One region of the Kitasatospora sp. NPDC032121 genome, then DNA from elsewhere that is predicted to be linked to it. Evidence: riboswitches for the same ligand, from Rfam matches in the RefSeq annotation. Region 1 holds a riboswitch; the other holds the start of a gene.
The links. A riboswitch is a leader RNA that binds a small molecule or an ion and turns the genes downstream of it on or off. The one in region 1 is predicted to bind glycine.
Positions count from the first base shown of each region.

Region 1 (7,617 bases):
TGATGCCGAGCACGGTGCCGATGGTGTTGGACAGGACGGTCGCGCCGAAGGCGACCAGCAGGGAGACCCAGGAGCCCTCGATGACGCGGGTGAGCAGGTCACGGCCCTGCAGCGGGTCGATGCCGAGCGGGTGGTCCGCGCTCATGCCGCCCCAGTCGCCGAACGGCAGGCCACCGAGGTCGGCGTCCAGGAGGTCCTGGTGGAGGGCGTCCGGGTCGAGCCCGAACAACGACTCGATCGGCTTCGCCAGCAGGGCGAGCAGGATCAGCAGGATCACCACGACGCCGCCGGCGACGGCGGCCTTGTCCCGCTTGAAGCGGGTCCAGGCGATCTGGCCGAGGGAGCGGCCCTCGATCTTCTTGGCCGGGCTCTCGGCGGCTGGTGCCTCCGGTTCGTTCCCGGCGGTGGTCACGGATGCGGTCATGGTCAGTTGGTCCCCTCGCCGACGGTGGCCGGCCCACGGGTGCCGGTCGCCGGCTTCGGCGGTGCGGCTGCGGACGTGCGGAAGTGCTGTGGAGGAGCGGTCTTGACGGCAGTGCGTGGTGCACGGGCACTGCCACCACGCGGGATGGGCGTCGCGTGGGCGGGGCTGTCGGCGTGCGCGCTCACCTTTGTGGGGTTCCAGCACGCGCGGTGCGTTGCGCAGAACTCTCTGCCATCCGAACTGACTTGCGCCAGCCCTGCCAACCGACAGATGCCCAACTGTGATCTGCGCACATGCACTTCCCCGATCTTCGGCATATACCTCTTCACATAGCTGTTACTGCCATGTCAAGATGATCTGAGCACACATCCGGAAATTCGTCCGGAAAGCATCGAAGCCGACTTGATGGACAATCAAGTCGGCTTCGCGGAATGGGTTTTGGGGATCAGCGCCCGGGGTAGCCGGGCCACGGCCGCTGCGGCTGCTGCTGCCAGCCCTGGGCCGGCGGCTGGGTGCCGTACGCGTAACCCGGCATCGACTGCCCGGGGTACGGCGGCGGGGGCACCGGCGGGTACGGGCCGGTCGGCGGGCGCCCCGCCTCCCGGTCGAAGAACGGCCGCGCGTTGGCGCGCATCCACAGCGCCACCGGGTCGTACTCGTCCGACATCGCCACCGTGGACACCGCGAGCCCCTCCGGGGCCACCGCGATCGCGCGCTGCATCAGCGCCCGCACCGCCTCCACGGCCGGCGGCGAACTCTCGTACAGGTCAAGGCCGATGGCCAGGTACGGCTCCCCCACCGCGGGCTGCACCCAGGCCCGGCGCAGCGCCCGCACCGGACGCACCTCGACGGCCTGCCGCTCCAGCAGCGCGAAGAACGGCTGGGCGTTCAGCTGTGGCTCGCTCAGCTTCAACGGCCCCGCCGGCAGCCGGTCCAGGCCCGCGGCGATCCGCCGGAGGTCCGCCCAGGGCACCCCGACGCCGCCGCCGGGCGCGTGCGGGTTGAGCCACAGGCCCCAGCGGGTGCGGTACAGCGAGGCCGCGATCTCCCGGCCCGAGACCACCTCGTGGGCCCGCGCCCAGCCGGAGGCGGTCAGCTGCTCGGACGAGGTGACGGCCGGCGCGTAGCCGTGGCCGCTGATCTCCATGTTCCCGTACTGGGCGTCCGGGCTGCCCGGCGTGCCGTGCCACAGCAGCATCCAGACCTGACCGTCCGCCAGCGCGTGCAGCAGCCGCTCGTACGCGTCGTAGCGCTCCGGCGCGACATCGCGCAGGGCGCGCTCCAACGCGCCGGGATCAGCTCCCGGGCGCCCGGCCGGTGCCTGGCCCCAGGGCCCCGGCACACCGCCCGCTCCCGTTCCCGCACTCATGCGCCCACCTCGCCGCGCCTCTTTCCCTCAACCCGCCGACCCGTCGGCCGTCTGCACGCACCCTATGGCGCGGCACCGGCCACCGCCACGGCGACGTGCCTTTGATACGGACCCCGCTCAGACCCGCGCGTAGAACGGCTGCACCCGGGTGAGCAGCCACTCGACCACCGGGTCGTCGGCGAGGTCGAGCAGTACGAGGTGGACGCCGCCGGGCAGCGGCGCGGTTCCCAGGGCTCGCCCGAGTGCCTCGTTCACCGCGGCCGGATCGGCCGGTGCCGCCGGGTCCAGCTGGACGCCCACGAACATCACGGTCGGCTCGCCCTCGATGCTGGCCAGCGCCCTGCGGGCGGTCAGCACCCCGGGCAGCGCGGACAGTTCGCTCCGGCAGGCGGCCAGGAAGTGCTCCGGGTCCTCGCCCGGCACCGGCTCGCGCAACGCCACCCGCCCGCCGGTCGGCTCCGACGCGTCGCCGGCGCCCTCCCAGCGGTCCGCGCGCGGACCGCGGCGCAGCTCGGCGACCCCCTGCGGCGGCACCGGGATGCCCACCGCCGCCTCCGGGTTCACCGCGATGCCCAGGCCCAGCGGCAACCCGCGGGCGAACTCCCACACCGGCGCGATCGCGAAGGCCATCCCCGGCGCCTGCTGGAGGAACACCTCCTGCGAGGAGAACACCGGCACGTACGGGTCGCCGCCCAGCTCGATGGTCGGCAGGTCCAGCGACTGCCCCTGCGGGTCGGCCCCGGCCGGCAGCGGCACCCACACCTGGCTGCGCGCCAGCACCTCGATCACCCGCGGCGTCGCGCCCGGGTCCCCCAGGGCCGCGGTCAGCACCTGCTCCAGCTCGTTGGCCGGCCAGGAGCCGCCCGCCGGCGCCTCCTCCGGACCGCCCCACCCCTGCTGCTGCTCCACCGGGTACCCCATGCGCCGCCGATTCCGCCCTCTGCCGGTCGGCCGCCCACTGCTGCGCCGACGCGCAGCAGTCTAGGGCCCCGGGGCCTTCCTCTTTAGGGCTCGTGTTCGGGTGCCGTTTTAGGGCTCGTGTTCGGGTGCCGTCCGGGGCCCGGCCTCGGGCCCGCCCGGCCTCGTGTCCGGGTGCCGTCCGGGGCCCGTGTCCGGATACCACGCGGTGTGACCGGGTCCCCCCTCCCCTCGTCGCCCGGGACGTGCCATGATGTGCCCGTCCGACGGCATGCGCCGCGGGCCCCTACAACTCCACACCGGCCGCTCGAACCCGCGCGGGAGAGCCCGGAGTGCCGCTCAGGCACAGCCGGCGCCGAAGGAGCAAGTCCTCCCCGGAATCTCTCAGGCACCCCTACCGCACGGGTTAGGCACATCTGGAAAGCGGCGCACGGCCCTGTCGTACGCCCACCCACGGTGCAAGCCGCCATGCTGTCCCCCAAGCTGGAAACGGCTGCGGGCGGCGGGGCGGTGAAGCTCTCAGGTTCGACGACAGATGGGGAGACCCACGCCGCCGCATGCCCGCGCGCAGGGTCGGCCCCCGAGCGGGTCCGATCCGGTGCGTGCACCCCTGAGTGCCCCGACCGAGGAGTTCCTGGCCATGTCGTCCCTCCGCCTGACCGCGCTCGACGCGCTGCACCGCGCCCTCGGCGCGACCATGACCGACTTCGCCGGCTGGGACATGCCGCTGCGCTACGGCAGCGAGCGCGAGGAGCACCTCGCCGTCCGCACCAAGGCCGGCCTGTTCGACCTCTCGCACATGGGCGAGATCACCGTCACCGGCCCGCAGGCCGGCGAGATGCTGGACCACGCGCTGGTCGGCTTCGTCTCCGCGCTCGGCGTGCTGCGCGCCCGCTACACCATGATCTGCGCCGAGGACGGCGGCATCCTGGACGACCTGATCGTCTACCGCCTGCGCGAGGACGCCTTCCTGGTCGTCGCCAACGCCTCGAACGCCCAGCTGGTCCTCGACGAGCTGATCGCCCGCGCCAAGGGCTTCGACGCCGTCGTCACCGACGACCGCGACACCTACGCGCTGATCGCCGTCCAGGGCCCGGAGGCCACCGGCATCCTGGCGAAGACCACCGACGCCGACCTGCCCGGCCTGAAGTACTACGCGATCCTCCCGGCCCGGGTGGCCGGCCGCGACGTGCTGCTCGCCCGCACCGGCTACACCGGCGAGGACGGCTTCGAGATCTTCTGCCACCCGGTCGACGCCGAGCCCGTCTGGCAGGCGCTGACCGCCGCCGGCGAGGGCCACGGCCTGATCCCGTGCGGCCTGTCCTGCCGCGACACGCTGCGCCTGGAGGCCGGCATGCCGTTGTACGGGCACGAGCTGTCCACCGACCTGACCCCGTTCGACGCCGGCCTGGGCCGGGTCGTCCGCTTCGACAAGACCACCAACGAGGGCGCCTTCATCGGCCGCAAGGCGCTGGAGCAGGCCGCCGCCGCGGCCGAGACCAACCCGCCGAAGAAGCTGGTCGGCCTGGTCTCCGAGGGCAAGCGGGTGCCGCGCGCCGACTACACCGTGGTCTCCACCGAGGGCGAGCCGATCGGCCGGATCACCTCCGGCGCGCCGTCCCCGACGCTCGGCCGGCCGATCGCGATGGCCTACGTCGACGCCGCCCACGCGGAGCCCGGCACCACCGTCGCGGTGGACGTCCGCGGCAAGCACGAGCCCGTCCAGGTCGTGGCGCTGCCGTTCTACAAGCGCGCCCGCTGAGCCTTCGTCCCGCCCCCGTTTTTCCCATACACGCACGTCGCAGCCGTCCGCGCGGCGGCCCGCTTCGTCGTGCCCGCTTCCCATCCTGGAGAATGACGCCATGAGCAACCCCCAGCACCTGCAGTACACCAAGGAGCACGAGTGGCTGACGGCCGCCGAGGACGGTGTCTCCACGGTCGGCATCACCGAGCACGCCGCCACCGCGCTCGGTGACATCGTCTACGTGCAGCTGCCCGCGGTCGGCGACACCGTGACCGCCGGTGAGACCTGCGGCGAGCTGGAGTCCACCAAGTCGGTCAGCGACCTGTTCTCCCCGGCCACCGGCGAGGTCACCGAGATCAACCAGGACGTCATCGACGACCCGGCCTCCGTGAACGCGGACCCGTTCGGGAGCGCCTGGCTGTTCAAGGTGCGCGTCGAGGCCACCGACACGCTGCTCAGCGCGGACGAGTACACCGCCTTCATCGGCGGCTGACCAGCCCGTGACCGGGCGGGCCGCTCGTCGGCCCGCCCCTACCGTCCCTCCGCTCTCCTCCACCGGGAAGACCACACCATGACGGTTCTCAACCAGTCCCTGCACGCCCTCGACCCGGAGATCGCCGCCGCGGTCGACGCCGAGCTGCACCGCCAGCAGACCACCCTGGAGATGATCGCCTCCGAGAACTTCGCCCCGGTGGCGGTCATGGAGGCGCAGGGTTCGGTCCTCACCAACAAGTACGCGGAGGGCTACCCCGGCCGCCGCTACTACGGCGGCTGCGAGCACGTCGACGTGGTCGAGCAGATCGCGATCGACCGCATCAAGGCCCTGTTCGGCGCCGAGCACGCCAACGTCCAGCCGCACTCGGGCGCGCAGGCCAACGCCGCCGCGATGTTCGCGCTGATCCAGCCGGGCGACACCATCCTGGGCCTGAGCCTGGCCCACGGTGGCCACCTGACCCACGGCATGAAGATCAACTTCTCCGGCAAGCTCTACAACGTGGCCGCGTACCACGTGGACGAGAAGACCGGCCAGGTCGACATGGCCGAGGTCGAGCGCCTCGCCAAGGAGCACCAGCCGAAGCTGATCATCGCCGGCTGGTCGGCCTACCCGCGCCAGCTCGACTTCGCCGCGTTCCGCCGGATCGCCGACGAGGTCGGCGCGCTGCTCATGGTGGACATGGCGCACTTCGCCGGCCTGGTGGCCGCCGGGCTGCACCCGAACCCGGTGCCGTACGCGGACGTGGTCACCACCACCACCCACAAGACCCTGGGCGGCCCGCGCGGCGGCGTCATCCTGTCCAAGGCCGAGCTCGCCAAGAAGATCAACTCCGCGGTCTTCCCCGGCCAGCAGGGCGGCCCGCTGGAGCACGTGATCGCCGGCAAGGCGGTCGCCTTCAAGATCGCGGCCTCGGAGGAGTTCAAGGAGCGCCAGCAGCGCACCCTGGACGGCGCCCGCATCCTCGCCGAGCGCCTGCTCCAGGCCGACGTGGCCGAGGCCGGCGCCAGCGTGCTGTCCGGCGGCACCGACGTCCACCTGGTCCTGGTCGACCTGCGCAACAGCCAGCTCGACGGCCAGCAGGCCGAGGACCGGCTGCACGAGGTCGGCATCACCGTCAACCGCAACGCGATCCCGAACGACCCGCGCCCGCCGATGGTCACCTCGGGCCTGCGCATCGGCACCCCGGCCCTGGCCACCCGCGGCTTCCAGGCCGAGGACTTCCGCGAGGTCGCCGACATCATCGCCGAGGCGCTCAAGCCCGCCTTCGACGAGACCGTCGCCGCCGCCCTCAAGGCCCGGGTCACCGCCCTGGCCGACAAGTACCCGCTGTACCCCAACCTGGCCAACCAGGAGTAGTCCTTCCAGGGCCCGGTCGGGCTCAGGATCAGGTGACCGGCCTCACCCCGCCGGCGTACCTGGGGACCCCGGGGCACCGCGCACACTGGACAGTGCGTGCGGTGCCCCGTCCCGTGTCAGCCCTCCCCTGCCTGCAAGTCCTTCCACGAGACCAGACAAGGACGTCCCCCGTGGCCATCAGCGTCTTCGACCTCTTCTCCATCGGCATCGGCCCGTCGAGCTCCCACACCGTGGGCCCGATGCGCGCCGCCCGGATGTTCGCCCGCCGACTGCGCTCCGAGGGCCTGCTGGACGGGGTCACCGGCGTGCGCGCCGAACTGTACGGCTCGCTCGGCGCCACCGGCCACGGCCACGGCACCCCGAAGGCCGTCCTGCTGGGCCTGGAGGACGCCTCGCCCCGCACCGTCGACGTCGACCAGGCCGACAAGGACGTCGAGCGGATCATCGCCGAGAAGCGGATCAGCCTGCTCGGCGAGCACACCATCGACTTCGACCCGGACACCCAGCTGGTCCTGCACCGCCGCCGCTCGCTGCCGTACCACGCCAACGGCATGACCCTGTGGGCGTACGCGGCGGACGGCTCGACCCTGCTGGAGAAGACCTACTACTCGGTCGGCGGCGGCTTCGTGGTGGACGAGGACGCCATCGGCGCGGACCGGGTCAAGCCCGACGACACCGCGCTGCGCTACCCCTTCCGCACCGGTGAGGAGCTGCTGCGCCTCACCCGGGAGACCGGCCTGTCCATCTCCGGCCTGATGCTGGAGAACGAGAAGGCCTGGCGCAGCGAGGAGGAGATCCGCACCGGGCTGCTGGAGATCTGGTCCGTGATGCAGGAGTGCGTGCGGGCCGGCATGACCCGCGAGGGCATCCTGCCGGGCGGCCTGAAGGTCCGCCGCCGGGCGGCCGCCGCGGCGCGGACGCTGCGCGCCGAGGGCATCGGGCCGGCCAACGCGATGGAGTGGGTGACCCTCTACGCGATGGCGGTCAACGAGGAGAACGCCTCCGGCCGCCGGGTGGTCACCGCGCCGACCAACGGTGCCGCCGGGATCATCCCGGCCGTCCTGCACTACTACCTGAACTTCATCCCGGGCGCCGACGAGGACGGCATCGTCCGCTTCCTCCTCGCGGCCGGCGCCATCGGCATGCTCTTCAAGGAGAACGCCTCCATCTCCGGCGCCGAGGTCGGCTGCCAGGGCGAGGTCGGCTCCGCCTGCTCGATGGCCGCGGGCGGCCTCGCCGAGGTCCTCGGCGGCACCCCCGAGCAGGTCGAGAACGCCGCCGAGATCGGCATCGAGCACAACCTCGGCCTC
Region 1 is NZ_JBVILX010000004.1:45,564-53,180, forward strand. Features, by position in the region: gene ACZ5OX_RS14250 (ABC transporter permease) at 1-424, opposite strand, end outside; gene ACZ5OX_RS14255 (enhanced serine sensitivity protein SseB C-terminal domain-containing protein) at 870-1,793, opposite strand; gene ACZ5OX_RS14260 (enhanced serine sensitivity protein SseB C-terminal domain-containing protein) at 1,911-2,714, opposite strand; glycine riboswitch at 3,020-3,121, shown strand; gene gcvT (glycine cleavage system aminomethyltransferase GcvT) at 3,352-4,473, shown strand; gene gcvH (glycine cleavage system protein GcvH) at 4,574-4,948, shown strand; gene glyA (serine hydroxymethyltransferase) at 5,027-6,307, shown strand; gene ACZ5OX_RS14280 (L-serine ammonia-lyase) at 6,478-7,617, shown strand, end outside.

Region 2 (7,617 bases), on a different contig from region 1:
CATCGCGGTCGGAGCGGTCTGGCAGGAGCTGGAGCTCACCCTCGGGAGGCTGCACGCGGAGCGCACCGACACCGGCGAGACGCTGGTCGGGCACGACCCGGCCGACGAGTTGGCGCAGCGGCGCAACCGGGCGGTCTGAGCAGGAGTTCGACGGGGCCGCGGGCCCGGACGGGGAACCGTTCGGACCCGCGGCCCCGTCGTGTTCCCTGAACTGGCGTGATCGAGGGAGGGCACGTGGGAGACGGCACCGGGATATCGGGGCTGCTGCGGCGCAGGGCCGGGCTGCTGGGGGCGCGGCTGCGGCAGCGGCGGACGCAGCGCAGGGTGTTCCAGCTCGGGACGGTGCTCTGCTCGCTGGCGCTGGCGCCGAGCGCCTGGGTGTGGTTCTCCGCGGGTGACCGGGTGGGCACGGTGGAGAGCGCGCCCGCGGCGCCGGTCGCGGTGGTGTTCGGTGCCGGGCTGGACGAGGGGAAGCCCTCGCCGTACCTGGAGCACCGGCTGGTCGCGGCGCTGGACCTGTACCGGGAGGGGAAGGTGCAGGCGATCCTGGTGACCGGGGACAACGGGCGGGTCGAGTACGACGAGCCCGACGCGATGTACACGTACCTGACCCAGCACGGGGTGCCCGAGGACCGGGTGGTCCGGGACTACGCCGGCTTCGACACCTGGGACTCCTGCACCCGGGCGCGCCGGATCTTCGGGGTGGACCACGCGGTGCTGGTCAGCCAGGACTTCCACGTCCGCAGGGCGCTGGCGCTGTGCGAGGCGGCGGGCATCCGCTCGTACGCGGTCGGGGTGCCGGAGTGGCACGACGCGACCTGGCTGTACGGCGGGCTGCGGGAGGTCGCCGGGGCGGGCAAGGCGGCGGCCAACGCCTGGCTGCGGCCGGACCCGTTGTTCCTCGGGCCCAAGGAGGACGGCATTCCGAAGGCGCTGGCGGAGGCGGCGGGGAAGTAGCGCCCGTCCCGTGCCGCCGGTGGCCCGTCGCGGGCCGTCCGGCCCGGGTCGTACGCACTGTCGGACCCGTACGCGATGATCGGCGGGTGCGATCTCTGCCGAGCATCATCCACCTCGACATGGACGCCTTCTTCGCGGCGGTGGAGCAGGCGGCCAAGCCGAGCCTGCGCGGCAAGCCGGTGGTCGTCGGCGGGCTCGGCGGGCGCGGGGTGGTCTCCACGGCCTCGTACGAGGCGCGGAGGTTCGGGGTGCACTCGGCGATGCCGATGGCGCAGGCGCGCCGGCTCTGCCCCAACGCCGCCTTCCTGTCGGGTCGGTTCGAGGCCTACCGGCAGAACAGCGAGATCGTGATGGGGCTGCTGCGGCAGCTGTCCCCGCTGGTGCAGCCGCTGAGCCTGGACGAGGCCTTCGTGGACCTGGAGGCAGGTGCGTACGGCCCCGCGCTGCTGGAGGCGGACCACGAGACCGGCGAGCGGCTGGTCCTGGCGCTGGCCGAGGACCTGCGGGCGGACATCCGGCGGCTGACCGGGCTGACCGGCTCGGTCGGGGCGGCCGGGTCCAAGCTGATGGCCAAGATCGCCTCCGAGCGGGCCAAGCCGGACGGGTTGGTCATGATCGAGCCCGGGCAGGAGCGGGCCGTGCTGGGGCCGATGCCGGTGCGGGCGCTGCCCGGGATCGGGCCGGCCACCGAGCAGGTGCTGCGCCGGGCCGGGCTGAACACGGTGGCCGACCTCGCGGAGGCGGGGGAGGCGGAGCTGGTGCAGCTGGTCGGACGGGCGCACGGGGCCGGGATCTTCCAGATGTCCACAGGCGTGGACGACCGGCCGGTGATCGCCGACCAGGACGCCAAGTCGGTGTCGGTGGAGGACACCTACGAGGTCGACCTGGCCGACCGGGAGCGGGTGCTGCGCGAGGTCGAGGCGCTGGCCGGCCGGTGCGTGCGGCGGCTGCGGGCGGCCGGGCGCTCGGGGCGGACGGTGGTGCTCAAGGTCCGGCGGTTCGACTTCTCGACGCTGACCCGCTCGGAGACGCTCGGCGGGCCCACCGACGACGAGGCGGTGATCACCGCGACCGCGCGCCGGCTGGCCGAGCAGGTGGACATCACCGGCGGGGTCCGGCTGCTCGGCGTGGGCGTCGCCCAACTCGCCGACTACACCCAGGAGGACCTGTTCGCGCAGGCGCTGCGGGAGGAGGCCGCCGAGCACGCCGAGGTGGCGGCCGCGGCGCAGCAGGCCGAGGAGGAGCCCGAGGTCGTCGTGGTGCGGCGCTGGATGCCCGGACAGGACGTCCGGCACGAGGAGTTCGGGCCGGGCTGGGTGCAGGGCAGTGGCGTCGGGCGGGTCACCGTGCGGTTCGAGACGCCGTGGAGCGGGCCGGGGCGGGTGCGGACCTTCGCGGTGGACGACCCGGCGCTCGAACCCTCCCGGCCGCTGCCGCTGCGCCGGGAGGAGGGCGGGGACGAGGGCGGGGACGGCGCGTCGGACGGGGGCGGCTGAGCTGACGGGAGGCGGGCCCGCGGAGCGGGCCCGGAACGCGAAGCGGCCCCACCCGGTGGGGGAGTACCGGGTGGGGCCGATCACCGTGCCGGACCCCGTACGTTCGTGATGCCCTCGCGACGTACGGGGACCGGGGCCCCGCGCCCTGTCCCTGGGCGCGGGGGCCGGACGCCTCGTCAGGCGTCGGTCTTGACCAGCGCGGGGCTGGAGTCCTGCTGGGCCGAGCCGCCGAGGGCGGTCGGGGTGGCGGCCGACTTGGCGCCGCGGATCAGGAAGGGGACGACGCCGGCGACGATGCAGACGACGGCCGCGGTCCAGAACGCGTGCTTGTAGGCGTCCAGGGTGGGCAGGGAGAGCGGGATCTGCGGCGGCAGCTTCATGGTGTCGCCGGTCAGGATGGCGGCCATGACGGCGGTGCCGATCGCGCCGCCGACCGTGCGCAGCACGGAGTTCATGCCGTTGGCGATGCCGCTCTGCTCGGCCGGGACGGCGCCGTTGATGTAGGCCGGCATCGCGGCGAAGGCGAGGCCGACGCCGAGACCGAAGATCGCCGAGGCGGTGTAGATGTCGCCCTCGCGGCCGTGGCGCACGGCGAGGTAGGCCATCGCGACGGCGCCGAGGACGCCACCGAGGACCAGCGGCAGGCGCGGGCCGCGACGGGCGATCAGCAGGGCGCCGACCGGGGCGGCGACCATCGAGCCGATCGCGGACGGCAGCAGCATGATGCCGGCGTGCAGCACGGTGGCGGTGAAGCCGTAGTGGGTCAGCTTCTCCGGGGTCTGGGCGAAGTTGCTGATGACCATGAAGGAGCCGTACATGCCGAAGCCGATGAGCAGGCCGGCCACGTTGGTGAAGGCGACGGCCGGACGGGCCATCATCTTCATGTCCACCAGGGGGTGCGCGACCTTGGTCTCGATGATCCCCCAGACCAGGGCGACCACGGCGGCGACGGCGAAGAGGCCGAGCGTCTTGTTGGAGGTCCAGCCCCAGTGGTTGCCCTGGCTGACCGCGACCAGCAGCGCGGAGAGCCAGCCGGCCAGGGTGAGGGCGCCCAGCGGGTCGGCGCCGCCCTCCTTGTCGGTGACCGGGTCGGTCGGCACGCGGAAGGCGACCAGGGCGACGGCGATCAGGCCGAAGACCAGGCCCATCCAGAAGATCGACTTGTAGTCCCAGTGCTCCAGCAGGAGACCGGTGGCGACCAGGCCGAGGCCGGAGCCGACGCCCATCGAGGCGCTGATGGCGGCGACGCCGCCGGTCACCTTCTGCTTGGGCAGCTCGTCACGGACGATGCTGATCGCCAGCGGCAGGACACCGCCGCCGGCGCCCTGGAGGACACGGGCGACGACCAGCCAGGTGAAGGAGTGGGTGCTGACCGCCAGCGCCGAACCGGCGACCAGGCCGGCCAGCGAGATCAGCAGCATCGGCTTACGGCCCCGGAGGTCGCCGAAACGGCCCAGGAGGGGAGTCAGCACGGCTGCGGAGAGCAGGTTGGCGGTCATCAGCCAGGTGATGCTGGAGGCGGAGACGCTCAGTTCCTTGGCCAGCGAGGGCAGGATCGGGACGACCGCGGTCTGCACCACGCTGAACGACAGCATCGCCAGGATGAGGGCCGGCAGGACCCGGGCGCTGCTCTGCTTCTCGGCCGCGGTGGTGGGCTGTGGTGCCTCACTCACGGTTGCTTCCTCCCGTACATAGTGAATGAACTGAAGTAATCGTGCAGGGAGATACTTCAGAGTGTCAAATATCGAGCGGTTAAGCTTTGGCAAAGTCGAAGGGTCGGGTACGCGACAAGGGCCCCGGAACGGTGTCCGGGGCCCCTTGCTGGTGGGGGCTATCAGGCGAGCGGGCGTGCTGGGGCCGGGCGGGGGGTGTCGGGAGTGAAGGTGGACGGCGGGGTGCGGGGGGTCGTGGTGTCGTGGACCTCGACGTGCTCGCGACGGAGTTCCTCCCGGATCACCTCCTCGGTCGTGTATCGCTCGACGACCAGGCGGATCCGCTCGACGGGCGCGAGGTACTTGCGGGTCACCACGCGTTCCTCACGGAGAGTGACCTCCTCGACGGCCTCGGCGATCTCCTTGTCGGTGAGCGTGGCGCGCTCGGCCTCGCTGATCGGCGTCCGCTCGACCCGGACGCGCTCGCGGACCACCGGAACGCGGCGCTCGACCTGTTCGGTCGTCACGTACTTGCGCAGCTTCGCGGTGCCGACGACGCGCCACTCGGTGGTGACGTCCAGCCGCTCCTCGCGGCAGGTGATCTCGACCGGGCTGCTCGGGGCGGCCGTGGGGGTGCCCGAGTGCGCGGTGGCGGTCCTGGTGGCCGCCGCCGGGGCGGGCGTGGGGGCGGGCTGCGACTGCTTCGGTTCCATGGCGGGTGCGGTGGGGGCGGGCGCCGCCGCCGGCGGGGTGGTTGCCGCAGGGGTGCCGGGGATCCGGGTGTCGGCCTCCGGGGCGGTCCTGGTGCTGTCGGGGGTGACGGGCGCGGCGGCGGCAGCGGCAGCGGGGGTCCTTGCCGGGGCGTGCTCGGGGGAGCGCTCGGGGCTGTGGAAGGTGAGCGGCTTGGCGGGGGCCGCGGCGGTCGTCGTGGCGGCGGCAGTGGCCGCCGTGGTGCCGAAGTCGAGGTCGGGCTGCTTGGTCCGGTTCCCGTTCTCGCCGTTCGGACGGCTGTCCATCGGGGTGTCGAGCCCGTAGTAGCGGTAGAGCTGTAGCTCCTGGGCGGGGGACAGGTGCTGGCCGACGCCGAAGTCCGGTGACTCCTTCACCAGCGACTTGTCGTACGGCACCCGCAGTTCGTCGCCCGCGAACTCGCTGGTGGTCAGTGGGACGAAGGCGTCCCGGCCGAAGATGCCGGTCCGGATCGCGGCCCACTCGGGCCGGCCGGTGGCGTCGTCCAGGTAGACCTCGTCGACCGTGCCGATCTTGTCTCCGTTGCGGTCGACGGCCTTGTGACCGATGAGGTCCCGGGGGTCGATGTCGGTCTGCACTTCTTTCCTCCCGCGTGCGCTGGGCCTGCGGAACTCCCGCAGCAGGGCGGCCGGAGCACCCGTCCTGTCCGCCACTTCACACCAAATGCCATGAATCGGACGGGCGCGAGCGGGGTGCGCCGGACGGGGTCGCGCGATCGACCGTCCGGGGGACGCGCGTAGACCTCGAGTGACCCGACGCACCCGTGATCGGGCGGCCTCCCGCTGGTACCCTGGGCGGCGACCGCAGAGCCCGCTCGGGAGAGTCTCCGACAACGAAAACCGCTGGTCGGGGCGCCGAAGGAGCAACTCCTCCCCGGAATCTCTCAGGCATCCGTACCGTGTGGGGTAGGTCACTCTGGAAAGCAGGGCAGGAACGTCGGCACGGAAGCCGGCGATCACCACCCTCACCGACGGTGCAAGCCGGCGGAGCGCCCACAGCGCCCCGTGCGGGTGAAGCTCTCAGGTCCCGATGACAGAGGGGGAGGCCTGTCGGGTCCGCCCGCCCAGGCTTGTCCGCCGCCCGCAGCGGCGAGGCCGGCCGGCGTGCGTACCCCCGCCGGTCCGTGACCAGGAGGCCTCGACCACCATGAACGCCCAGCCGAACGCGGGACGCCCCACCGGCGCCTCGACCCTCACCGAGCTTGAGCTGGCCAGTCCCTTCGAGAACCGCCACATCGGCCCCGACGCCGCCGCGCAGGAGAAGATGCTGGCGTCCGTCGGCTACGGCTCGCTGGACGAGCTCGCCGCCACCGCGGTGCCCGAGGCGATCCGTTCCATCACCGCCCTGGACCTGCCCGCGGGCCGGACCGAGGCCCAGGTCCTCGCCGAGCTGCGCGAGCTGGCCGGCCGCAACCAGGTGCTCCAGCCGATGATCGGCCTGGGCTACTACGGCACCTTCACCCCGCCGGTGATCCTGCGCAACGTCATGGAGAACCCGGCCTGGTACACCGCCTACACCCCGTACCAGCCGGAGATCTCGCAGGGCCGCCTGGAGGCGCTGCTCAACTTCCAGACCCTGGTCTCCGACCTGACCGGCCTGTCGACCTCCGGCGCCTCGCTGCTGGACGAGGGCACCGCGGCCGCCGAGGCGATGGCGCTCGCCCGCCGCGTCACCAAGGTCAAGGGCGGTGTCTTCCTGGTCGACGCCGAGACCCTGCCGCAGACCCTCGCGGTGATCAACACCCGCGCCGTGCCGACCGGTGTCGAGGTCGTCGTCGCCGACCTGTCCGAGGGCATCCCCGCCGAGATCGCCGAGCGCGGCGTCTTCGGCGTGCTGCTCCAGTACCCGGGTGCCACCGGTGTGGTCCGCGACCTCGCCCCGGTGATCGAGCAGGCGCACGGCCTGGGCGCGATCGTCGCCGTCGCCGCCGACCTGCTGGCGCTGACCCTGCTCAAGTCCCCGGGCTCGCTGGGCGCCGACATCGCCTGCGGCACCACTCAGCGCTTCGGCGTGCCGATGGGCTTCGGTGGCCCGCACGCCGGCTACCTGTCGGTGCGTACCGAGTACGCCCGCTCGCTGCCCGGCCGCCTGGTCGGCGTCTCCGTCGACGCCGACGGCAACCGCGCCTACCGCCTGGCGCTGCAGACCCGCGAGCAGCACATCCGCCGCGAGAAGGCCACCAGCAACATCTGCACCGCCCAGGTGCTGCTCGCCGTGATGGCCTCGATGTACGCCGTCTACCACGGCCCGGACGGCCTGGCCGACATCGCCCGCCGCACCCACCGCTACGCCGCCGCCCTCGCCGAGGGCCTGCGGGCCGGCGGCGTCGAGCTGCTGCACGGCGAGTTCTTCGACACCGTCACCGCCGTCGTCCCGGGCCGCGCCGCCGAGATCGCCGCCGCCGCCCGCGCCAACGGCATCAACGTGTACCAGGACGGCGAGGACCGGATCTCCGTCTCCACCGACGAGACCACCACCCGCGAGCACCTGGCCGGCGTCTGGGCCGCGTTCGGCGTTCCCGCCGGCGAGGTCGCCGAGGGCGCCGAGACGCTGCCCGCCGCGCTGCTGCGCGAGGACGAGTACCTGACCCACCCGGTCTTCCACAGCCACCGCTCGGAGACCGCCATGCTGCGCTACCTGCGCCGCCTGTCGGACCGGGACTACGCGCTGGACCGCGGCATGATCCCGCTGGGCTCCTGCACCATGAAGCTCAACGCGACCACCGAGATGGAGGCGGTGACCTGGCCGGAGTTCGGCCAGCT
Region 2 is NZ_JBVILX010000029.1:9,581-17,197, forward strand. Features, by position in the region: gene ACZ5OX_RS37285 (MerR family transcriptional regulator) at 1-139, shown strand, start outside; gene ACZ5OX_RS37290 (SanA/YdcF family protein) at 235-957, shown strand; gene ACZ5OX_RS37295 (DNA polymerase IV) at 1,044-2,453, shown strand; gene ACZ5OX_RS37300 (MFS transporter) at 2,630-4,126, opposite strand; gene ACZ5OX_RS37305 (PRC and DUF2382 domain-containing protein) at 4,288-5,433, opposite strand; glycine riboswitch at 5,661-5,764, shown strand; glycine riboswitch at 5,766-5,898, shown strand; gene gcvP (aminomethyl-transferring glycine dehydrogenase) at 6,002-7,617, shown strand, end outside.
Region 2: it holds a riboswitch for glycine, as region 1 does, so the genes downstream of both, gcvP (aminomethyl-transferring glycine dehydrogenase) here and gcvT (glycine cleavage system aminomethyltransferase GcvT) in region 1, are expected to answer to the same signal.